DNA from 3 places in the Caballeronia eucalypticola genome. Region 3 is predicted to be linked to each of the others. Evidence: predicted binding sites of a transcription regulator. Region 3 holds the regulator's gene; each other region holds the start of a gene.
The links. The regulator FliA, encoded in region 3, starts transcription of late flagellar genes. The targets are predictions, from matches to a motif close to CTAAAGTTTNNNNNNNNNNNGCCGNTA.
Positions count from the first base shown of each region.

Region 1: the regulator FliA is predicted to act here: its motif matches at 6,159-6,185, upstream of motA (flagellar motor stator protein MotA).
Region 2: the regulator FliA is predicted to act here: its motif matches at 2,037-2,063, upstream of ACMX25_RS22935 (flagellin).

Region 1 covers NZ_JBLKRU010000005.1:185,855-193,821, reverse strand. The annotation lists gene ACMX25_RS08745 (extracellular solute-binding protein) at 1-18, shown strand, start outside; gene ACMX25_RS08740 (ABC transporter ATP-binding protein/permease) at 15-1,844, shown strand; gene ACMX25_RS08735 (response regulator transcription factor) at 1,919-2,647, opposite strand; gene ACMX25_RS08730 (MFS transporter) at 3,018-4,475, shown strand; gene ACMX25_RS08725 (hypothetical protein) at 4,595-4,765, shown strand; gene ACMX25_RS08720 (hypothetical protein) at 4,883-5,155, opposite strand; gene ACMX25_RS08715 (hypothetical protein) at 5,257-5,865, opposite strand; gene motA (flagellar motor stator protein MotA) at 6,238-7,107, shown strand; gene motB (flagellar motor protein MotB) at 7,159-7,967, shown strand, end outside.
Region 2 covers NZ_JBLKRU010000021.1:10,943-18,909, reverse strand. The annotation lists gene ACMX25_RS22950 (hypothetical protein) at 1-183, shown strand, start outside; gene rpsU (30S ribosomal protein S21) at 380-592, opposite strand; gene ACMX25_RS22940 (aldo/keto reductase) at 959-1,906, opposite strand; gene ACMX25_RS22935 (flagellin) at 2,163-3,578, shown strand; gene fliD (flagellar filament capping protein FliD) at 3,718-5,283, shown strand; gene fliT (flagellar protein FliT) at 5,313-5,612, shown strand; gene ACMX25_RS22920 (sodium:calcium antiporter) at 5,750-6,760, opposite strand; yybP-ykoY riboswitch at 6,897-7,074, opposite strand; gene ACMX25_RS22915 (ABC transporter substrate-binding protein) at 7,342-7,967, shown strand, end outside.
Region 3 covers NZ_JBLKRU010000001.1:370,233-378,199, reverse strand. The annotation lists gene ACMX25_RS01805 (hypothetical protein) at 1-365, opposite strand, end outside; gene ACMX25_RS01800 (oxamate carbamoyltransferase subunit AllH family protein) at 509-1,420, opposite strand; gene ACMX25_RS01795 (cysteine hydrolase family protein) at 1,426-2,109, opposite strand; gene flhF (flagellar biosynthesis protein FlhF) at 2,644-4,356, shown strand; gene ACMX25_RS01785 (MinD/ParA family ATP-binding protein) at 4,349-5,281, shown strand; gene ACMX25_RS01780 (RNA polymerase sigma factor FliA) at 5,312-6,043, shown strand; gene ACMX25_RS01775 (GGDEF domain-containing protein) at 6,077-7,168, opposite strand; gene ACMX25_RS01770 (Rieske 2Fe-2S domain-containing protein) at 7,465-7,967, shown strand, end outside.

The sequences.
Region 1 (7,967 bases), on a different contig from region 3:
ATCGACGCTACTCGATGAAACGCACCGCTGCGCGACCGTCGTGGTGGCTTGCAGCGCTGCTCGCAGTCTATCTATGCGCGCCGTTCCTCGCGAGCGTCCCGCAGGTCGGCGCGGCTGACTGGCACGGGGTCGACTGGACCAGCACGCTGTCGGCGGTGGCTGTATCGGCGGGCAGCGCGAGCGTGGCATCGCTTGTTATCTTGCTGGGCGGCGTACCGCTGGGCTATCTGCTCGCCCGCTCGAATTCGCGCAAGGCGGCGTTGCTGGGGTTTATCGTGCAATTGCCGCTCGCGTTGCCGCCGCTCACCAGCGGCGTCTTGCTGCTGTTTCTTCTTGGCCCCTATAGTTGGGTCGGACAACTGACGAACGGCGCGCTGACCGACTCGTTCACCGGCATCGTGCTGGCTGAAACGTTTGTTGCAGCGCCGTTCCTGATCATCGCGGCGCGCTCCGCATTCGCGGCCGTCGATCCCATGTTCGAAGATGTGGCCGCCACGCTGGGACATCGCGCCGGCAGCCGCTTCTTTCGCGTCACGCTGCCGGTTGCATGGCCCGCGATCAGCGCCGGACTGGCGCTCGCGTGGCTGCGCGCATTCGGTGAATTCGGCGCAACCGTCATGGTCGCGTATCACCCGTACTCGCTGCCGGTCTACACCTATGTCGTATTCGGCGGCCAGGGCTTGCCCGCCATGATGCCCTTGCTATTGCCGACGCTTGCCATTGCCGTTGCATGCGCCGCGTTGTCCATCTATAGCCGCCAGGGCCGCGCTTCGTTGAGTCCGGAACTCGTCAATGGCGACGATGCCGATGACAACGCCCCGGCGCACCCGGTCCTGGACCAGGATGATAGGCGCCTCAAGATCGTGTTGAAAAAAAGTCTGGGCAGCTTCGACCTCGACATCGAATGGGCGCCGCGCACACAACGTCTTGCGATCATCGGCACGTCGGGGTCGGGCAAGTCGCTCACGTTGCGCCTGATTGCAGGGCTTGAAGCCGGGCAGACGGCTAGCGTATCGCTGGGTGAAAGTTCTCTCGACGCACAGCCGCCCGAAGAGCGCAGGATCGGCTATATGCCGCAGGACTACGGCCTTTTTCCGCATATGACGGTCGCACAACAACTCGCGTTTCCGCTAAGCGCGGATGCCGCGAGCGCGCGTCAATGGGTCGATCAACTCGGCCTCTCAACGCTGCTTCTCCGCTTGCCGCATGAGCTTTCATTCGGTCAGCGTCAGCGTGTAGCGCTTGCTCGCGCACTCACGCAGCATAGCCAGCTGCTGCTCTTCGACGAACCCTTCGCCGCACTCGATACCCCGCGCCGCCGCCGTCTGCAGCAATCGTTGCGCGCGCTGCAGCGCGAGATATCGGCGGTCACGGTGATCGTCACCCATGATCCCGATGAAGCCGCGCTGCTGGCCGACGAAGTATTGTTGCTCGAGCATGGCCGCGTGCTTCAGTCCGGACCGGTAAGCGATGTCTTCGAGCGCCCCGCGTCCATGCGGGTGGCGGAATTGCTTGGGCTTCACAATGTCGGGCAAGGTCGCGTGCTTAAAGCAAATCAGATCGAACTGGGCGGCGGGTTGCGTCTGGACATGGCGGGAGACAACGCCACTCCCGCAGGACAAACCGTGATGTGGCGGCTGCCTGCGCTTGCGATCATGCCGTCAGATGAAGGTGCGTTCGAAGGGACGGTCGACGGCATCGAATTGCGGCGCGGAGACCGGTACGCGCGTCTGAAAATTGGCGGTGTGACGTTCGATATTCCCAGCGATGACGCTCGCCTGAAAACCGGCACATCACATCGGTTCGTGTTGGACATAAACAAATTAACTATCTGGTCCATTTGAAGGGCCACAGCCTTCGGGTGCAAATAAAAAAACCGTCTTGCGACGGTTTTTCTTTAGTCAAATCACCACCCGAACTAAGCGGTGGCTTCCTCGCACAGGCTGCCTTCATCGACAGTGTCGCCGTAAAGATGCAGTAGCCGATAGCCGCTTTTGTACACCGGCTGCAAGCGGAAGTGATTCATCGGTTCAATCGTCAGTGCAAGCCTCAGGCGCGAAACGTGGCTGTCGATAGTCCGCGTGGACTCGCGAAATTCTCGTCCCCAGACCATGGCGAAAATATGATCGCGCGACAACACGCGCCCGACGTTCGAGAAAAACAGCAGCGCGAGCCGGAATTGCGTACCGCTCAGTTGCACCGGTTGGCCGCGCACGGTGACGCTCTGCTGACGCGAATCGAAGCGATACGGCCCGAGTTCGGTGATCGCCGCGGTATTCGCCGGATACGCACGCCGCAGCAGCGCTTCCACGCGCGCGCCGAACTCGGCGGAACGCACGGGGTGCGTGACGTAGTCATCGGCGCCCGCGGTCAACGCGCGGACCACGTTGCTCTCTCCGCCGTCCGCCGAGGCGAACATCACGGGCACGCGCTCGCCAATGCCCGAGCGCATCGATTTCAACAGGTCGAGCCCGGACAAGCCGGAGGAATGCCAGTCGAGAACCAGCATGTCGACAGTGGATCGGGACAGCGATTTCGACATCGACAAACCATCGCTGAAGGGAATGCAAACATGGTTGAGACGTTCGATGATTCCACCGATGACATAACGATGCTGTGGATCGGACTGGAGAATTGCGATGCGCATGATAACGGGACCGGTGAACCTGCAAACGGTGACTTCGCGCGTACTTAAAAGGCGGTGTTGAAGGCACCAAAGAAGGTCTCATGACGCTCTACGAGACCACTTCAGACGCGCGAATTCTGCAGAGCGGTACTGGCTTGATCTATCGGACAATTCTTAATCCCGGCCAACATATCGTCACAAATGCTTTCAATATGTCTCGCGAAGTCACTGTTTGTGCCGATACGTGACGGAATCCGGCCCTTTCAAAAAAGTGTTGCCTGCACGCCATGCCGCCCCCATGCCACCCGTTTGACAGCGCTGCGAAAAGCCGACATGCATATTTCACGAACCACGGAAACGTCGGACGCTGCAGATCGATAAGCTGGTCTTCATGAACTCGAACCTTCCCTCCTCACGCGCAGGGCTGAGCACACGCCAGGCGCTGATCGTCACCACGGCCAGCATGGGTTTCGTGGTCTCTCAACTCGATGTCACCATCGTCAACGTGGCGCTCGCGAGCATTGGCCGCGACCTGCACGCGAGCGTGGCGGGCCTGCAGTGGACCGTCGACGCCTACGCGCTCGCCTTCGCCGCGCTGATGCTCTCGGCAGGCGTGCTCGGCGACCGCTTCGGCGCGCGGCGCTTGTTCGTCGGGGGCCTGATGTTGTTCGGGGTGGCTTCCGCCGCTTGCGGCTTTGCAATGGATGCGACCCAACTGACCGCCGCACGCGCATTGCAGGGCATAGGAGCGGCCGCCACGCTGCCCAACTCGCTGGTCCTGCTGAATCAGGCCTGCGGTCACGACGACGGGCTGCGCGCGCGTGCCGTGGGCTTGTGGACGGCGGCAGGTTCAGTATCGATTGCTGCAGGACCGATCGTCGGCGGCCTGTTGATCGCTGCGTTCGGCTGGCGCAGCATTTTCTGGGTCAACGTGCCGTTGTGCGCGGCTGGCATCGCGGCGACCTATGCGTGGATCGCCGATAAAAAGCCGGAGCAGAAAGCGCGCGGCGCCGACTTGCCCGGGCAGGTCCTCGCGGCCGTTGCGCTGACCGGCTTTGTCGGCGCGATGATCGAACTGCGGCCGTTGGGCCTGACGCACCCACTGGTGATCGGCGGCATTGCCGTGGCGCTTCTCGCGGCCGTGGGACTTGTGCTGGTCGAGCGGCGCGCGTCGGCGCCCATGCTGCCGCCTGCGCTGTTTCGGGACCGCACGTTCAATGCGGCCACGGTGTTCGGTATCTGCGTGAACCTCACGTATTACGGCATGGTGTTCGTGCTGAGCCTGTACTTGCAGCGCGTGCTGGGCCACACGCCCTTGCAAACCGGGCTGGCGTTCCTGCCGCTGACCGGCGGGTTCCTGTTGTCGAATCTGGCGAGCGGCGTGGTCGTTGCGCGCTTCGGCTCGCGCTTGCCGATGATCGTTGGCGCATTGATCGATGCGGCCGGTTTCGCCGCGCTTCTTTTCGTCAACGCGTCGACGCCGGTGTGGGCGCTATTGCTGCCCTTCTTGCTGATCCCGACAGGCATGGGGCTCGCCGTCCCCGCGATGACGACCGCCGTATTGGGCTCGGTTGAGCCGGACCGCGCGGGCACGGCGTCGGCGGTGCTGAACACCGCGCGGCAGGCGGGTGGCGCGATAGGCGTCGCGGCGTTCGGTGCGCTGGCGAGTCACTCGGCCATGGCCGAAAGCGCGCAGATCGTGATAGGGGTGAAGGCGTCGGCGGGGGTATCGATGGCGTTGCTGTTATTCGCCGCGGTCCTCGCTTGGCGGGCGATTGAGAGCAAACGTGCGAAGGACGGAAAAACGGACGCGGGATCGATTAAATGCGGCTCGGCGACGCGTTCCTGAGCAAGACGCGGGCACGTGAAACTCGAACTAACGGCGGCGGGAACGTTAGTTGCGCCCGCTTTGCCATACGCACTTCTCGTGCAACGCGCGGTCCGCAGACCGCTCATGAGGAACTGGATATGTCCACGCCGCCGCCGGACCCGACTTACTTGCCGATAGAACCCGATCCCGACGAGCTGCTCGACCCGGATGCGCCGCCGCCCGAGGACGACCCCGACTTACCCGATGGTCCTGATTCAGCGACGCCTATAGTGCCGGCAGATCCAAAAAACGGCACACCGCGCGTTTGAATTTTCAGCTTTGAAGTGCAGCCTCTCGTCAGCAGCAAAAAATGCCCGCCTGCGTCTTGCAGGCGGGCATTTTTCCTTTGGGTGATGCGGTCCGGGCGCGGTACACCGCGCTATCTGTTAAAGAGCCGTTGTCAGGATTTCGCCCGAGGCCAGTGCCCGTTCAATCAACCCTTCCTGCTGGGCCTTGCGCACCGCTTCGGCGACGAACGTTTCCGGTGCTTCGACCTCGGCTTTGATCGCACCAATGATCCCTGAGGCCTCCACGATCACCAGCGACTTCGCCGAATCCGCCCGGCTGATGATGACGCGTTGCGGACTTCCGCCGTCTGCGATGCTTGCGCAGAATTGAACCGGTTTGCCGTCGATGGTCTGCTCGAAAGTTTGAATCATCGCTGGGTTTCGCCTGTAGTAAATGGAGTTCGCGTCAGGGCACGCATAAAACGTTCCGCCCCAACTTTCGCAAGCCGCGACCGACAGCTTAGACCCATAGTTTAGAACCTATAAGTCACGCCCACCTGGACGACGGGATACCAGCGATACCGTTCCACGTGATCAGTAATGTTTTGCTGTTCCTGATCGATATTCGCCTGCGTCGTCAACTGGCTATAGATGGCCGGCACGGAATAAGAAACATGGGGACGGCCGTACGCCACGCCGAGGTCGCACATAAAGCCAAATCCCTTCGATACCGGCTTGTGACCGTAACCCACGCCGAGGTACGGCATCACGCTCGGCAAGCGCACCGTGGCCGATGGCGCAGGTCCGACAGCCGGCACAAGGTCGTTGCCGATCTTGTAGTTGCCGTCGGCGTCAGGCACCGCATGCCCAGTCAGTTTGTCACCGTTGAAAAGCGCACCGCCCGTCACGCGAAAACCGCTGCTGGAGAACGGGAACAGGTCGAGGTAGAGCCCTCCTTGCTTGAGGCTCAGGTGCCCGTCGTACTTATTGTCGTCGACGGTAAATGAATGCGACAGGCCGAAGCCCTCCACTTCCGCATGCACGCCCGACCACGAGTTGAAGGAATATGCCGCGCCTATCCCTGCGCCCAGCGTGCCGCCCTGTACGTAAATTTCCTGCGAGTGCGCTGCGCTCGTTGCCATCGTTGCGATCGCTGCGGCGGTTGCCGCCCTTAAGACAATGTTCACTGCACCTTCTCCGTAATGTCCCCGGCTCTTTCCCGTGGCGAGACTTTACGGTTTCAGTAATCGTTTCAATGAAGCGAATAGTGACTGTTTTCGAGTTCAATTCGACGCTCCGGAAAACTGATGTGAACGCCATGAATCAACGCCTCTAATCATCTGATGAATAACACCTAAATTTGATTTGGCGCGATGGAAGGTAACTTTTGCCATGCCCAATCCCACTACAGGCAAAAAGATACCTTCTCCCTACCCTAAATCTGCTGAGCGGCTTGCCGTTAAGGTCTAGGACAGCTTCATTCAACGGAAGCATAAAAATCAGGCGGAGAGAGCATGTTTGTTGTTATTGGCTGGGTCGTGGTCATCGGGTCGGTGATCGGCAGTTTTCTGGGCGTAGGCGGTCATCTGGCCGCACTGTTCCAGCCCTTCGAGTTGCTGTGCATCTTCGGCGCGGCGGTGGGTGCGTTCGTCGTATCCAATCCGGTGACGACGCTCAAGAAGACCCTCAAGGTCATCCCCACGGCGTTCAAGCAAGGTGGCTACTCGAAAGAGAAGTACGTGCAGCTCATCGCGCTGCTGTACGAGCTGCTTCAGAAGGCGCGCAAGGAAGGCATGATGGCGCTCGAGGTCGATGTTGAAGCGCCACAGAACAGCCCGACGTTCAAGAAGTACGAACACGTGCTCAACGATCACCATCTGCTGGAATTCATCGTCGACTATCTGCGCATGATGTCGAGCGGCAACATCAACGCGCTCGAGATGCAGGACCTGATGGACGAAGAACTCGAGACGCATCACGCGGAAACATCGCTGGCTGCCGGCGCGATTCAGAAGATGGCCGATGGCCTGCCCGCGTTCGGCATTGTCGCGGCCGTGATGGGCGTCGTGCATACGATGGGTTCAGTAGGCGCCGCGCCCGCGATACTCGGCGAGATGATCGCGGGCGCGCTGGTCGGCACGTTCCTCGGCATCCTGCTCTCGTATGGTTTCTTCGGACCACTTGCCGATCTGCTGGCTGCAAAAGGACAGGCCGAAGCCAAGCCGTTCCAGTGCGTGAAGTCCGTGCTGCTTGCATCGATGAACGGCTATGCGCCGGCTATTGCCGTCGAGTTCGGGCGCAAGGTGCTGTTCACCGCTGATCGTCCGTCGTTCCAGGAACTCGACGAGGCCGTCCGCGCCACCAAGCAACCGAAGTCGGCGTGACGAGCCTGTCTCGCCCGCTGCAGATCACGCCGATCATCAAGAGGTTCGCTCATGGCTGACTCCCCTTCTCGCGACCCCATGCAGTCGGTGCTCGCGCCGACTGTTGTAGTGCGACGCAAGAAAAAATCCGCACACGCGGGTCATCATGGTGGTGCATGGAAAATCGCGTATGCGGATTTCGTGACTGCCATGATGGCGTTCTTCCTGCTTATGTGGCTGCTAGGCTCGACCTCCAAATACGACAAGCAGGGCATTGAAGATTATTTCAACACGCCGCTGTCGGCAGTCTTCGGCGGCAAGGACGGCAGCGGTGCTGCACGCTCAAGCTTGATTGAAGGCGGCGGACGCGATCTCTCCAGTTCGCGTCCGGGAGAAGCCACCAAAAGCCAGACCCAGCCCTTGCCGAAGACAACCGAACGCATGGCCGCAAGTGCCGCTGCAATCGCGGCCGCCGCGGTCAAGGACGACGCAGAGCGCCTGAAACAACTCAAGCAGAAGCTTAGTGCGTTGATCGAGCGCACGCCGGCGCTGGCCGCGTACAAGGACCAGATTCGCATCAACATCACGAGCGAAGGATTGCGCATCGAAATTGTCGACTCACTCAAGCGGCCGATGTTCCCCTCAGGCAGCGCAAAGCTGGAAACGTATGTGACGACCATCCTCGGGCAGATCGGCTCCTCGCTCAACGACGTGGATAACCGCGTGTCGATCGCCGGACACACGGACGCCGTGCCGTACTCAGGTGGCGAAGCAGGGTATTCGAACTGGGAGTTGTCGAGCGAACGGGCGAACGCCGCACGCCGCGCGCTGATTGCAGGCGGCATGAACGAAGGCAAGATCCTGCAAGTGCGCGGACTGGC
Region 2 (7,967 bases), on a different contig from region 3:
TCGTACTACCGCCACGCGAAGGACGGCTCGTTGTTGCGCGTGCTGTACGCGTCGGAAGTCAATGCCTACGATCCGGACATTGTCGAATTGTTGATCGAACTGGAAGAAGTCCACGACGATTTCAGTGTGGACGAATGGCCCCAGCTTCTAGCGCGCGTGGGCGAACGGCACGCATTTGTCTAGGCCGCAAGCCGCGGTCGCCCGCCCCGCCAACTCGCGCCGAATCATCTGAACCGCGAGTCGATGTAACAGGGTTTGGAACAAGCAAATCCGATTATCGAATCAAACTATAAAAAGCAAAACGGCGATGCAACCCTTGCGGGCGGCATCGCCGTTTTGCATGGTGCAACCTAAACAATCAGGCTGCACCTGCCAAGATTTAATGAAGCTTCTTGGGCAACATCTGGCTGCGCAGACGCTTGCGCAGACGGCTGACTGCTGCCGCCTTCTTGCGCTTGCGTGCCGTCGTCGGCTTTTCATACGACTGACGTTCGCGAAGCTCGGCGATCAGGCCGTTCTTTTCGATGGTCCGGCGAAAGCGACGGATCGCGACGTCGAACGGCTCGTTTTCTTTCAAAACAATAGTGGTCATGGAAGTCCTAAATCGCTGATACGTTTTTCTGACTGCGCGGCGAAGCGTACTGCACAAGGCAACGCCGCGCGCCGGCACTCCGATCGTCCACCCAAACAACAGCGGACACGAGCAAAGCGGCCACGGAGGCCGGAAAAGAGAGAGGTGGGATTTCACCGCCGATCACGGCATGCGCAGTCTGTCGAAAAACGGAACAGCGCACTTCGGGCCGCCCGGCGTCGCTTATAAATAGCTGCGCCATCGGGCAAAAATCTCGATTCGGGCGAGATGTTATCAGATCGTCGCCCCGTCGCCAACCCCGACACACCTATTTGCAGAGGTCTGCAGCGAGGCAACCCCATGAAGATGCGTGCTTTTTCCCGATTTTCAGTCCGGATTGCTCGCTTCGTCGAGGAGCGCGATGTCCTCAGGCGCCAAGCTGATCCGGGTTGCGTGTGCCAAGGTTTCGAGTTGCTTGACCGATGTCGCGCTCGCGATCGGCGCCGTGACGCCAGGCCGCGCGATCAGCCATGCTAGCGCGATTGCCGCCGGCTCGGTGTCGTGACGTTCCGACACTTTAATGAGTGCCTTAACAATTCTCAAGCCCCGGTCGTTTAGGTAACCCGACACCTTTGCGCCGCGGGCACTATTCTCGGTATCGGCTTTGGATCGGTATTTTCCGCTCAGGAAACCGCTAGCCAGGCTGTAATACGTCACAACCGATACCTTGTGCGCCTTGATAACCGGTTCCAGATCGTTCTCATAACCGGCGCGATCGTAAAGGTTGTATTCCGGCTGAAGCACCTGATAACCCGCAATCCCCTCCTTCGCCGATATCTTCAGCGCCTCTTCCAGCCTTTCACCGGTGTAATTCGACGCACCGATCACGCGCACTTTTCCCGCCGTAATCAGCTTTTGATAAGCGCCAAGCGTGTCGATAAGGGGCGTTTTATCGTCGTCTCGATGAGAAAAGTAGACGTCGATGTAATCCGTCTTCAGGCGTTTCAGCGAGTCGTTGACTGCCGCCTCGATATTCGCCGCCGACAGCCCCGTCCGCGTGCTCAGCATGCCGACCTTGGTTGCCAGCACGATCTTGTCGCGCTTGCCGCTTTCCTTGAGCCACTTGCCGATGATCGTCTCCGACTCGCCGCCTTGGTGGCCGTCGACCCAAGCGGAATAAACGTCGGCGGTATCGATGAAATTAAGTCCGTGGTCAACGAAGGCGTCCAGGATGGAGAACGATGTGCGTTCGTCGGCTGTCCAGCCGAATACATTTCCGCCGAAAACGAGCGGCGCGACTTTGAGGTCTGACGTACCAATAGTGCGGTGCTGCATGGTTGCTCCCGGGCTGTGATGGGCGAAGACGAAAAAGGATGGAAAAAGAATACCCGCGAATCCGCTTGCTCGCAGGCGGCGCCTCGACAACTCCCGGCGACTATTCTCCCTACGAATTCTTACCTAAGTCCTCAAGTTTTTTTTTCATGGGCCGCTAACCCATGTAGGCGGCCGGCTACCACGCTCGGGAACCGCCAAGCAACAGGACCGCGCAGTAGCCATAACAGCCCTTTAAGTTCTTTCAGGAGAAATCCAAATGCTCGGCATTAATAGCAATCTCAACTCGCTGGTCGCTCAGCAAAACTTGAACACCTCGCAAAGCGCTCTTTCGCAAGCTATCACGCGTCTGTCGTCGGGTAAGCGCATCAACAGCGCGGCTGACGATGCAGCAGGTCTGGCGATCTCGAACCGTATGCAAACGCAGATCAACGGCCTGAACCAAGGCGTGTCGAACGCGAACGACGGTGTGTCGATGATCCAGACGGCGTCGAGCGGCCTGGCGCAGATCACCTCGAGCCTGCAAACCATTCGTACGCTGGCTGTTCAGGCGTCGAGCGGCTCGCTGTCAGCGAGCGACCAGGCAGCACTGCAACAAGAAGTTGCGCAGCAAATCGCTGAAGTGAACCGCGTGGCGTCGCAAACGACGTACAACGGCAAGAACGTGCTGGACGGCTCGGCTGGTAACGTGAGCTTCCAGGTCGGCGCGAACGTTGGCCAGACGATCAGCTTGAACCTTACCAACAGCTTGTCGGCGTCGGCGCTCGGAACGGGCAAAGTGCAAGCGGGTGCGACGCTCGGCACGATCGCCGTGTCGCTCGACTCGACCGGTGCTGCATGGAACGCCTCGTCAAGCACGGGTTCGGAAACAACCGCAATCAACGTCCTCTCGGACGGCAAGGGCGGCTTTACCTATACCGACCAAAACAACCAGACCCTCTCCAACACGGTCACCAGCAAAGTGCTGGACACCACGGGAGGCGTGCTTAGCGCGGTGGGGACTAGTGACCTCGATCCGACAAAGGCGCTCGCGGCAATTTCCGCCGCCAACGCGACGCCTCCTAAGGCGGCCGGTGTTGTTCTTGGCACGGTCGGTGGCATCAGCATCAGCGGGACCGATGGTTCGGACGTTCCCGCAGGCACGTCGGGTGCCATTACGTCGCTGACCTTCAAGTCGGATGGTAGTGGCAACTTGAACGCCTTTGATCAAAACGGTAACCAAATCTCGTCCACTGTTTCCGCGGCTCTCTTCACTACCGCTGCTAACGGTCAAGGCGGCACACCCACGGCCGGCGCAACTCTCGCCTTCAATACGGCTCCTGTCAGCAACTTCGGCGCGATCAACGCCAACAACAACCCGCCGGCGGTTTCAGACATCGACGTCAGCACGGCAACGGGCGCGAACGCTGCGATGGAATCGATCGATAACGCACTCGCCACGGTGAACAACATCCAGGCAACCCTGGGTGCGGCTCAAAACCGTTTCACGTCGCTTTCGTCGGCCCAGCAAGCACAGTCGACCGACCTGGCAGGCGCCCAGTCGCAAATCACGGACGCCGACTTCGCGCAAGAAACGGCTAACCTGAGCAAGGCGCAAGTGCTGCAACAAGCAGGTATCTCGGTGCTGGCACAAGCTAATTCGTTGCCGCAGCAAGTTCTGAAGCTTCTCCAGTAATAGCCTCAAGCAGTAATGGCAGACGCATCGAAAGACGCGTCTGCCAAATCCGTTTTCCGGGGAGGCATGCCTCCCCTACACGTTTTACAAACGTTTATCATTCAGGCTCGAAAGCAAAACCGACGTACGGAGCATCTCAATGTCGACGATTCCCAGCGCTTCCAGCACCGCCGCGGCCTCAGCAGCTGCCACTTTAGCCGCCACCCAGGCAGCCGAAGCGTCCGCCGCACAATCCATCATCAGCGGTTCCACGGGCAATTCGTCGCTGGATGTCTCGTCGCTCGTCACGAGCCTCGTCAATGCGAAGGTGGCAGGTCAGACCGCTACGCTTTCCGCACAACAGACGAACGACAACACCCAACTTTCGGCTATCGGCGCATTGCAAGCGGCACTGTCCGCGTTGCAGGCCGGTATCGCCTCGCTATCGAACGGCACCGCGCTCGGCCAGTTCACCGCGACCGCGGACGGTACCGGACTGACAGCAACCACCGACAGCACCGCGTCCGCGGGTTCTTATTCCGTCGCGGTCACGCAAATTGCCAGCGCCCAGACGCTTTCGTCGGCGGCGTTCGGCTCGACCGCGGCACTCGGCACCGGCACGATGAGCGTCTCCATCGGCGGCAAGTCGATGAACCTCGCCATCACGTCGGCGAACAACACGGTGAGCGGCATTGCCAGCGCGATCAACTCATCGGCAAGCAACCCCGGCGTCACGGCCACGGTGGTCACCGGCACGGACGGCGCGCATCTGGTCCTGCGCTCCACGGCCACGGGCGCGTCGAACACGATCAATGTTTCGGTGAGCAACGTGTCGGGCGATGCAGGCCTGTCCAGCCTCGGCGTTACGTCCACTGTCGGCGCCAATGGCGCCGCATCGACCTTTACGTCAGCGGTGGGCACGAGCGCGTGGTCACAGACCGTGCCCGCACAAGACGCCGAGTTCAAGATCGACGGGACAGCCGCGACAAGTTCCAGCAACACGGTGACCACTGCACTCCAGGGCGTCACGCTGAACCTGACCGCTGCTGCAATCGGCACACCGCCCGGCACGCCACAGAATCTGGTCGTGGCACAGAACACTACGTCTGCCTCCACCGCGATCAACAGCTTCGTCAGCCTCTATAACACCTTGGTCACCACGTACGGCCAGGTGGGCAACGACAATTCGCAGGCAGCGAGTACCCAAGGCGGCATCTTGTCGTCCAACCCGATGCTTGCCACTATCCAGAACACGCTGGCGGCTATTGTCGGCAGTGGTGTAAAGAACGGCGGCTCAACAATCTCGCTGGGTGCGCTTGGCATCTCGCTGCAGGGACAAGCCACCGCGACGCAGCCGGCCGGCTCACTGGTGGTCGATCCCACGAAGCTCGCCGCTGCGCTCCAGAGCAACCCGTCGGGGGTTGCAAATCTATTCAATTCGAAGACCGGCATCGCAGCGCAGATGACGAGCAGCCTGAACTCGTTCCTGAGCCCAGGCGGCTTGATTGCGAACAGCCAGAGTGCGGTGAATACCGACCTCAAGAGCATCACGTCGCAACAAGCCACGCTGGCCACCTACACGGCACAGCTGACGAGCCAGTATCAAGCGCAGTTCACGGCACTCAATACGTTGATGGCCACGATGAACAACAACTCACAGTACCTGACGCAATTGTTCGGCGGCGCCAACAGCGCGGGTGCACTCGCAACTGGAGCGAGCAGCTAAGCTGCTAAGGTCCGCTAAGGATAACCGACATGGAACAGAACAGCTTGATCGACCGCCTGCTGGCGTTGACGCTCGCGATCCAGCACGCAGCGGCGATGGCGGACTGGCAGGAAGCCGCGCGCCTGACTGAAGAGCGGACCCCGCTTTTCATGGAATTGACGCCGGCGCAGGACGCCGCGGCAATGGAAGTGATCAACCGGATCCAGGCAATCGATGCCGCCATTGCCGTCGATGCAAAGACAACGCAATCGGAATTGCAGATTGAGTACAGTTCCGCGATGAAGAGGGTTCAGGCGGCCGGCAAGTACCATCAGGCCGCGAAGTTCTGACCGGGAGAGCATCACCGAGGCGGGGTTACTCCGTCTCACCGGCTCGGCAAAGACAACAACAAAAACCACGCGCTTCGCGCTTTGGCTGTTTTCAACACCCCGGCGCACTGCGTGCTTCCGGGGTGTTTTCTTATGGGCTAACGCCCGAGCGTCAGCCCCAGATACAGCGCATAAAGCCCGCCATTCACGAGCAGCGCCCACAGCACGATCCCGCCCTTCTTCGCGTTGAAGCGCAGCCACGCGGCCGCCGCGAGCGTGATGAAAACACCCGTCATCACTTCCACACGCGGCTCCCACGGTGTCAGCATGATGCCGATACCCGGCAGCAGCGTGCCCTGGAACACCATCGCTCCGGTGATGTTGCCGAACGCCAGCGTATCCTTGCCGCGCCGCGCCCAGATAATGCTGTTGACCTTCTCGGGCAGCTCGGTAGCGATCGGGATGATGATCAGCGACAGCAGCAGCGCGGATATCCCCAGCACTTGCGACACCCCTTCCACGCCGGCGATAAACCCCTTCGCACCGCCAACCAACAGCACCACGCCCAGTATCATCTGCAACACGATGGTCGCAAGCGAGGTCGGCAAGCCGACGCGCGAGATCAGCAGCCGTTCGGGAGCTTCCGTGCCATGGCCTTTCTCGACGAGACTCGCGGATGCGCGGAACGTCGACACCACATAGGCGACATACACGCCGACCAGTCCCACGGCGAACAGCGCGCGCACTTGCCACGCTTGATGCGGCACGAACATGGCGCCCGCCGCGATCAGGAACGCACACAGGAAGAAGTTGAGATCGCGGGTGAAGCCGCTATGTTCAGGCGCGACGACCCCCTTGAGCCCGCGCGTCTTGAGCACGGCGATAGCCATCAGGCAGGTCGACAACGTCGCTAGCATCAACGGTGCGCCGAGGATCGCGCCGACGCCGATTTCCTCGTTCACCGCGCGACTGGCGGTGCCGCCCATCAATGCGATGATCGGCACCGTGGTTTCCGGGAGCGCCGTGCCGATAGCCGCGAACAGCGATCCGGTCACCCCTTCGGAGATGCCGAGTTTTTCGCCGAGATGTTCGAGCGCGTTGGTGAAGAGTTCCGATGCCGCGAGGATCACCACGAGCATCAGCGCAAGTTGCAGGAAAAGCATCGTCATGCGGCACCTCGCGATGAAGCCGGCGAGCAGGCGACGCAATGAGAAGGGCAGAACAACGGCAGAGAAACCGGCGAACGCGAGAGATGACCTGGGGCAGGCCTGAGGTGTTTTTGTTTTGGAGACACGATAATTTCACGGTCGGACGTCAGCAAACCAGGATGCAATCCCGCGCCGTCCGACCGTGAACGACAAGATGCACCCATGGTCTCGCCAAACCTGACCGGTCGAACGCGCCACGGCTAGCAAGCCGAGTATGTTGACGCGTCCTCCTCCCATTGCGGAAGGAAGGCTACTCCCCAAAGACGGCCACGAGTTTAGCGTGCGTCCCCGGATTAGGCAACCGGCCTCGGGAATGTTCAAAAAACGGTCACCAATCCCGTCATTAACCCCATATGGATATCCCGAATCGGTCGTTGTAGCGGAAATAACGGTTCAGTAAGCTACGGCCGCAGAGGCTTTTTGGGTGCTCTTTCGTTGCGCTGACGCATCGACGAAGCTCACCGTACAATAAGTTGCAACTACCGTAATAAGAAACGTCTGACTGACTAACACCGACGACTACGTCCGTAACGGGAGATCCCATGCGCTTCAGAATGCTCGCAACCGCTGTATTGGCCATCGTGCCGGTGCTCGCGATCGCGAAACCGCTCACTGTGTGCACCGAGTCGAGTCCGGATGGCTTCGACGTCGTGCAATTCAATTCGCTGGTGACGACCAACGCATCGGCGGATGTGATCTTCAACACGCTCGTCTCCTACGATGAAGTCGCGAAAAAGGTCACGCCCGCGCTCGCCGAAAAGTGGGACGTGAGCGCCGACGGCCTGATCTACACGTTTCACCTGCGACCGAACGTGGCGTTCCAGACGACGGACTACTTCACGCCATCGAGGAAACTGAATGCCGATGACGTCGTGTTCTCGTTTGACCGCATGCTCTCCGACAGCAACCCGTGGCACAAAGTAGCCGGTGCGAGCGGTTTTCCGCACGCGCAGTCGATGGGTCTCGTCAAGCTGATCAAGTCCGTTTCCAAGGTCGATGACAACACCGTCAAGTTCGAGCTCAACACGCCGAACGCGACCTTCGTGCCAATCCTCACCATGGGTTTTGCATCGATTTATTCGGCCGAATACGCCGACAAGCTGCTCAAGGCCGGCCACGAAACCGACCTGAACGCGAAGCCGATTGGCACGGGTCCATTCGTGCTGAA
Region 3 (7,967 bases):
ATCGAGATCAAGGCGAGATTCGATGCCGCCTGCTGTTCCACCGCCATCCCGAGGCTACCAAGCGGCGGCGGGCGTACACCGTCGCCACTCGACTCTTCCGGCTTGCTGTTCAAACGCTCCTCCGCAATGACGAGCGCGCCGTCGCATGCAGCAATCTCCCCGCGCACCGCGATCACGAGGTCGTTCGGACCGGCTTTACAACCGTCGTCCAGCGCGGCGTCACGCAATTGCGCCAGGTTGGTGCTCGTTCCCATCACCACGGAGGCCTGCTCGATGCCGTCAAGCATCGAGATGTGCGCGGATATCTGCATCAGGGAAACAGAGTCCTGATACATGTTCTTGAAGACCTTGGTTCTTATGCTCATTTCAGCTTCCGGTAATCGTTACACTTGCATGGTCGAGATTCAGCCGAGTGTCCGCCTTGGCGAACCCGGCGTTACATATGCTGGATGCCATCAGCCCGATTAACTCAATACTGTTTTTCCGCTAATCCGTATAAAGGATCAGTTCATTCCTTCCGCTCTACTTTCCCAAGCACTCTTATTCCGTGCAGAAAACCTCCGAGACAATCCGCGCCCGATGACGAGCCGAATTTCATCACATTGATTGCCGAAAGTTTCATGACTGCCGGTGTGGTTCCGTGAATCAGGAGGCTCGTCAAATGATGGATTGATTGTGAATAGTGTCCCTGTAACGCAAGTTCCAGATAATGCCGGCTGATACTGGTCGTCCGGTGAAGCTGACTCTTGATTGCCGGACGCAATAGTTTCAAATGAGCGGATATGGCGCCAAGGTGCTGCCACGGCCATAACGACGCCAGATAACCCAGCAGATAGTCGTCGCCATCCGGCGTCAGCCCGGCGCCGTAACCGATCAGTTCCGCAACACCGCTTTCCAGCTCCGCCTTTCCGTCCTCGGGGTTCAAGCGAGATTTGCGGCCGCCCGGTGGCGAGCCCGGCAGTAACTGCAGGCTGCTGCGCACCTCGCGCTCCATGCAGTACTCCAACAACTGGCTCGCCAGCACCGGATACGCCGCCAGCAGCACGCGCGGCGATTGGCCGCTCTGCACGCGATCCGCTCCAGGGCGCCAGCACGGCGCTAGGCTCAGGTTCGCCCGCCAGAGCGTGCCGCGCAGCAGCTCGTTGTTCTCCAGCGTGACGGGCTGGCGAGAGTGCGCCTGATGCCGCCAATCCCGGCCCGGCGGCGTTGCAAGCCTGATCGCCGTGGGCAGGTTCTGATACCGTGGACTCAGCAAGGTCAACAACTCGCCGCTCGCCGACGCCATGTTCATGGCGTGCTCAAAGCAGCTATGAACCCAGAACCGCAGCGTCTCGTGCGGCCCGTGCTCCGCCATATAACCGACCGAGCACACGGGAAAAGTGAGGAGGCGCGCCATGGCGGTCCGGCTGTTGTCAGTCACGCAAGTCAGCCACGCAAGCCGTCGACAATGGCGGCTGCGTCGCTGACCCAGCCGAAGATTGCGCCCTGCGCCTTGATCATCTCCAGCGCGGATTTCTGGAATTCCGGAAAATGCGATCCGATGCAATCCGCCGGAATAATGCATTCGTAGCCGCGGTCATTCGCTTCGCGAACGGTCGTAGTCACGCAGACTTCAGTGGTCACCCCGCACACGACAAGCGTCTTGATCTCGTGGTCTTGCAGGATTAGTTGCAGGTCGGTTTCATAAAATGCGCCCTTACCCGGTTTGTCGATAATCGGTTCGCCGAACGTGGGGTACAGCTCTGGAATGATGTCGTGCCCGGCCTCGCCGCGAACCAGGATGCGGCCCATGGGGCCGTCCGTGCCAATGAACGTCTTGCCGCCGCGCGTCAGTTTTGCAGGCGGACAATCGGCCAGGTCGGCACGGTGACCCTCACGCGTATGGATCACCAGCAGCTGCGCGTCACGCGCCGCCTTCAGCACTTTCCCGCACGGGACAATCGCGCTGCGCACGAGAGAGACCTCGTTTCCCAACGCTTCACCAAAGCCTCCCGGCTCGACAAAATCACGCTGCATCTCGATCACGACCGGTGCAGTTGTTTTTGTATCGAACGGGAGTGGGAATGGTTGTGCGTGAATAGTTTTTCCGCCATTTTTATATTCCTTGATTAATGTCAGGACGTGAAATGCATGCTCTGCTATTGCAATTTATTTGAATTGTCCTTCGATTTATTATAGGTAGGTTCGTCTTGATGGACGATAGATATTTTGTCGAGTCAATCACTGTTCATTGATTTTCAAACTTGATTGAAGTCGTTTCAAAAACTCAATAAGATCGATATTACGAACTATAGGGCGCGGTGTTGCGGAACAATAAAACGAGAGGCGAAATAATCACCGCGGCCCTGCAGCGGAATAACACGACGGGTAATGAAATATCTCTACGAGTCTTTCATTGCAGTTGCCGTGAACACCATTGCAATTGTCTGACGTTTAAACCTTCCCGCACTTCCCCGACGCCGCCCGCGAACCGCTTCCGGCATCGATCTCCCGAATTACCCCGCTTTCCCGGCTCTTATCAGCCGATGGCCCGACACCCACCCTTGCAATAATTCATTCACAGGAAAACGGTACGTCGCTCAAAACGTGGCGCACCGGTCAACCGCAACAGATCAAAGTGAGCGCGAGCTCATCGGGGGGTAAATGAACATCCGCAAATTCATCGGTGCCACGAGTCGCGAAGCGTTCCGGCTCGTCCGTGAAGCACTGGGCCCCGATGCGGTCGTGTTGTCAAATCGGGTAACCGAAGACGGCAGCGTCGAGATCGTTGCGGTCGCCGACGGCGATCTCGCGAAGATATCTCCGAAAGCCGCCGCTCAGCATCGCGAAATGAAGCTGCGGGAGTCGGCCGGCAATCATCAGTTGGCGGGGCCGTCACGGTCCTACGAGCAGCCGAGTTCGAATTCGAACGCGGGTTCCAACCCCTACGCGAACGGCGATGTCTTTTCGTCAGTGTTCGGCGCCAATCCCGAACCGCTGGATGATTTCGAGCCGGAACCGCAAGCAGACGACGTATCGCGCACGATGGCTGAATCGAATCCCTGGCTGATCGAACATGCCCGCCGGGTGGCGCAGTCGGCCGCTGAAACCGCGCCGCAGCGCGCGCTGAGCGCATCGTCGGCGATTGCGAAGGGATTGGGTAATCCCGTGACCGTCACGCCGCAGGCATCCTCGCAAGCCCCGGGATGGACCCGCGAAGCGGCGCAACTCGCCGCTCGCCGCGCAGAACAAAAAACCGCACAGGCCCAGTTCCAGCAGGAAGCCAACACGTCCGCGGCCCAATCCGCCAGTTCGATGCAGGAAGGCGCGTTCGCGGGCCTGCCGGCATCGGCGGCTGCCGCTGTGACTGAAGCCATCCGCAGCCGCATGGAGCAAGTCGTGAACGACACCGTCATGAATGAACTGTCGTCGATGCGCGGCATGATGGAAGAGCACTTCGCCGGCTTGCTGTGGGGTGATCGCCAACGCCGCAGCCCGAACCACGCCGCACTGACCAAGCGCCTGTTCGCTGCTGGTTTCTCCGCGCAACTGGTCCGGATGCTGATCGACAACATGCCGGAGATCGAACAAGCCGAAGCGTCGATGGAATGGGTTCAGCAAGTGCTCGAAAACAACCTGCCCGTCATGGACAGCGAAGAATCGATGATGAACCGCGGCGGCGTTTTCGCGCTGATGGGACCGACGGGCGTAGGCAAGACCACGACCACCGCCAAGCTCGCCGCGCGCTGCGTAATGCGCTTTGGCGCCAGCAAGGTCGCGCTGCTTACCACCGACAGCTACCGGATCGGCGCGCACGAACAGCTGCGTATTTTCGGCAAGATCCTCGGGGTATCGGTGCATGCGGTGAAAGACGCGGGCGACCTTCAACTCGCGCTCTCCGAACTGCGTAACAAGCACATTGTTCTCATCGACACGATTGGCATGAGCCAGCGTGACCGCACTGTGGCCGATCACATCGCCATGTTGTGCGGCGCCGGCCATCCGGTGCAACGCCTGCTGCTGCTCAACGCAACCAGCCACGGCGATACGTTAAACGAAGTAGTTCAGGCGTACCAGAGCACGCCGGACCAGCCGCCGCTCGCGGGCTGCATCCTGACCAAGCTCGACGAAGCCACGAACCTGGGCGGCGTGCTCGACACCGTGATCCGCTACAAGCTGCCCGTGCATTACGTATCGACGGGACAGAAGGTGCCGGAAAACCTGTATGTCGCGACCAAGCGCTTCCTGATTAAAAGCGCCTTCTGCATCCCGCGCGACGGCTCGCCGTTCGTGCCGCAAGACGACGATGTGCCGCCGCTCCTGTCCGCGCTTTCCGCGCGCGCTTCCACCGAACTGCATGAGGTTCACTTTGGATAAGTTCGTGTCCGATCAGGCTGAAGGCCTGCGCCGGCTGCTGACGCGCAATGGCTCGCGGGTCGTCGCGGTGTGTGGCGCCCCGGCAGGTGGAATGGGCGGAAGCGGCAATACGTCGACGGTGGTGAACCTCGCGTCCGCCCTCGCCGCGCAAGGCAAGGATGTGCTGGTAATCGATGAACGCCAGAACGGGTTGTCGGTGACCCGGCTGGCCAAGGTGCCGGATAACGGTGCACTGGGCGCGGTCTTGTCCGGCAAGCGTTTTTTGCAGGACGCCGTCACGCGCACGCCGTTCGGCTTTTCGGTGATTGCCGCGCCTCGCGATGAACGCATCAGCCAGGACGCCGCGCATTGCCGGGTGCTGCTTGACGGACCCGCCGATGTCGTCCTGATCGATACCCAGCTCGATCGCAGCGGCGCGCTCTCAAATCTGGCCGTGCAAGCGCACGACTTCGTGATCGTGACCCGCGTAGCGCCCGCCGCGATCACCGAGGCGTACGCCTGCATCAAGCGTCTGCACTACGCACACGCGATCGGCCGGTTCCGAGTTGTCGTGAATCACGTGAAGAACGGCGCAGACGCGAAAATCGCCTTCGATAACCTCGCCGGCGTCGCCAATCGTTATCTCGCGGTGCAACTCATGCCTGCCGGTTGCGTAGCAGAAGATCCGCGCGTGGCGCGGGCGCATGAACTATCGCGTTGCGCGGTGGAAGCTTTTCCGGCGACGGCGGCCGCCCGGGATTATCGGCAGATTGCCGCTGAATTGCAGTACTGGCCGATGCCGAAAGCGTCGCAGTTTGAATGGCCCGTGCAGTCCTTGCGAGCGGAAACGCCGCACGGATTGGAGCGCTCGATCAACTCCGGCGCGGTTCGCCGCACGGAAACACCATTGATGCAGCTTGCGATGAGCAGCGCCGCGTCCGTGTGATGCAGCAAGAGAAGGAACAAGGTGAATGCGATGTATAACGCCCAGGGAAAACTGTCACAGTCCGAGGTCCTGACCCGCTACGCACCGTTGGTGCGCCGGCTTGGCCTGCAACTCGTGGCGAAAATGCCGGCTAGCGTCGATCTGGATGACTTGATCCAGGCCGGCATGATCGGTTTGCTCGATGCCGCCAGCCGTTATAAAGAAGATCAAGGCGCTCAGTTCGAGACCTACGCCAGCCAGCGGATTCGCGGCGCGATGCTCGACGAGTTGCGCGCCAACGACTGGCTTCCGCGCAGCATGCGCAAGACTTCGCGCGAAGTGGAATCCGCGGTGCACAAGGTTGAACAGCATCTTGGACGCTCGGCGAGCGAGCAGGAAGTGGCTGAGCATCTGAACATGCCGCTGATCGAATATCAGGCCATGCTGCAGGATCTGCATGGCAGCCAGTTGATCTATTACGAAGACTTCGACCGGTCTTCCGATGACGAGCCGTTTCTCGATCGTTATTGCGTCGATAAAGCCGACCCGCTTTCCGCGTTGCTCGATGGAAGCTTGCGTTCGGCGCTGGTCGAGGCAATCGATAAATTGCCTGAGCGCGAAAAGCTGCTGATGAGCTTGTACTACGAGAAGGGCTTGAATCTGCGCGAAATTGGCGCCGTGATGGAAGTCAGCGAATCGCGTGTCTGCCAGTTGCATAGCCAGGCCGTTGCGCGGCTGCGGGCCAAGTTGCGGGAACAGGCTTGGTCGGGCGTGGAGGCTTGAGTATCGGCGAATGAAAAGACGGATGGAAACCAGTCAGGTTTCGAAATCCGCGTCCGCCGCGAACTCTGTCTGGCCTTTGCCCAATGACTTGGCGCGATACATCGCGCGATCGGCGGCGCGCATCAGCACGGCAATATCTCTGTAGCCGGGACTCAAGTCCGGCGAGATCAGGCAAGCACCAATGCTCGCCGATACATTCACCACCCGGTCCTGCACCGACTTCATTTCCTCGAGCACCGCGTGCACGCCGTTTGCCACCGTCTGCACCGCGTGATTGCCCGTCACGTGCCGCGCCAGCACGACAAATTCATCGCCGCCTAGCCGCGCGACTGTATCGGTGGTTCTTACCCTTCTTGCCAGCAGGCCCGCGAAAGTTTGCAGCACGACGTCGCCGACTTCGTGGCCATAGGTATCGTTGACTTCCTTGAAGCCGTCGAGATCGATCATCAGCAACGCGGTCGCGCCTTCCTGTCCCGTCGATATCGCGATCATTGCCCGGCCGATGGTCTGCTCCAGCATGTAGCGGTTGCTCAAACCCGTGAGCGGGTCGGTGCCCGCCTTGAGCGCGAGGTCGCGGTTCGCACTGCCGAGCCGGCCGACCAGCACGGCGAGGTAGACCGATGCGCCGAACACACTCAAGCCAATCCCGAGCGCCGCGGAGCGATTGATCATCCACCACGGCTGCAGTACCGACAACGCGACGATGCCCACCATCGCCGTGACACACGACAATGCCAGCGTGCGCTTGCCGTAACGCCCGCCCGCGCCGATCAGAAAGAGGAAGACCGCCCATAGCATGGGCAAGGTGAGTGCGCCTCCGGCACCCAGGATCACGGTGAGCAGGGCCTGATCGGCGACAGTGGTGAATGCGAGGCGCAGATTCGACTGCCGTTGCATTCTGCTGATGATTAGCCGCGTCGCTACTCCATAGATCAGATAGAGCGCGAGCGCATGGAAGCTGGCAATGGCGGCGGGCGTTGGAATGGTCCACGCCAGCACGCCGTACACGGCCGTTGCGAGGCCGCACAGTATGACTCTTAGCGTCGCCTGCTCTTTTTCCGGATCGAGAAAAGTCGACCACACGTAACCGCGGTGCCGATGCAAGGGGTCATTCGCCTGCCCCATTCTGAGTCTCCCTGATGTGCTGATCGATGCCGCGTTTTATGCAGTTTCTGCGTAGTACAGAATTGCAATCGTACTGCGTCGCTAAAAAGTGGCCGAAAATCGCCTGATTCAGCCAGATTTTGGCGGACCGATGCTGATTCGTTACGATCCACTTGGGACGAGTGGTACGCACGCGGCGCGCCCGGGTATTTTGTTTTGGCGAGTTGCGTTTGTGCCTCGCTTGTTTTCGAATCGATGTTCGGACCTTCATTTGGCTTCTTGGCTTCTTATTCACTACGTAGATTTTTCGACGCCCGATGCAACCCTTTGAATCCGCGCTTTCAACTGGCGACATAAACGCTACCGATGACTCTCACTCCGCGCGCGATGCCGCGTTGCTCGGCGAATGGCTGCCTGTGTGTAACAGCGCCGACGTTCCCGCCGGGGAATTACGTGGGTTCGTAGTGGCAGGCGAGCGACTGGTGGTCTGGCGCAACGCGTCGGAGGCTGTAGGTCCGGCAGCACCGCCCGATATCTCCACCGATGTCCACGTCTGGCGTGATCGCTGTCCGCATCGTGGGGCGCAGTTATCGTTGGGATCGGTGACGGGCGGCTTGATTACGTGTCCGTATCATGGCTGGCGTTACGACGTCGATGGCCAGTGCATCCACATCCCCTCCAATCCGTCGATACGCCCCGCGAAGCGCGCTTGCGCGCTGACGTATCGCGTGGAAGAGAAATACGGCGTGGTGTGGACGTGCCTTGGTGAGCCGTCGCGTCAGCTCGATTTCTTTCCGGAGTACGCGGCAAACGACAGGCC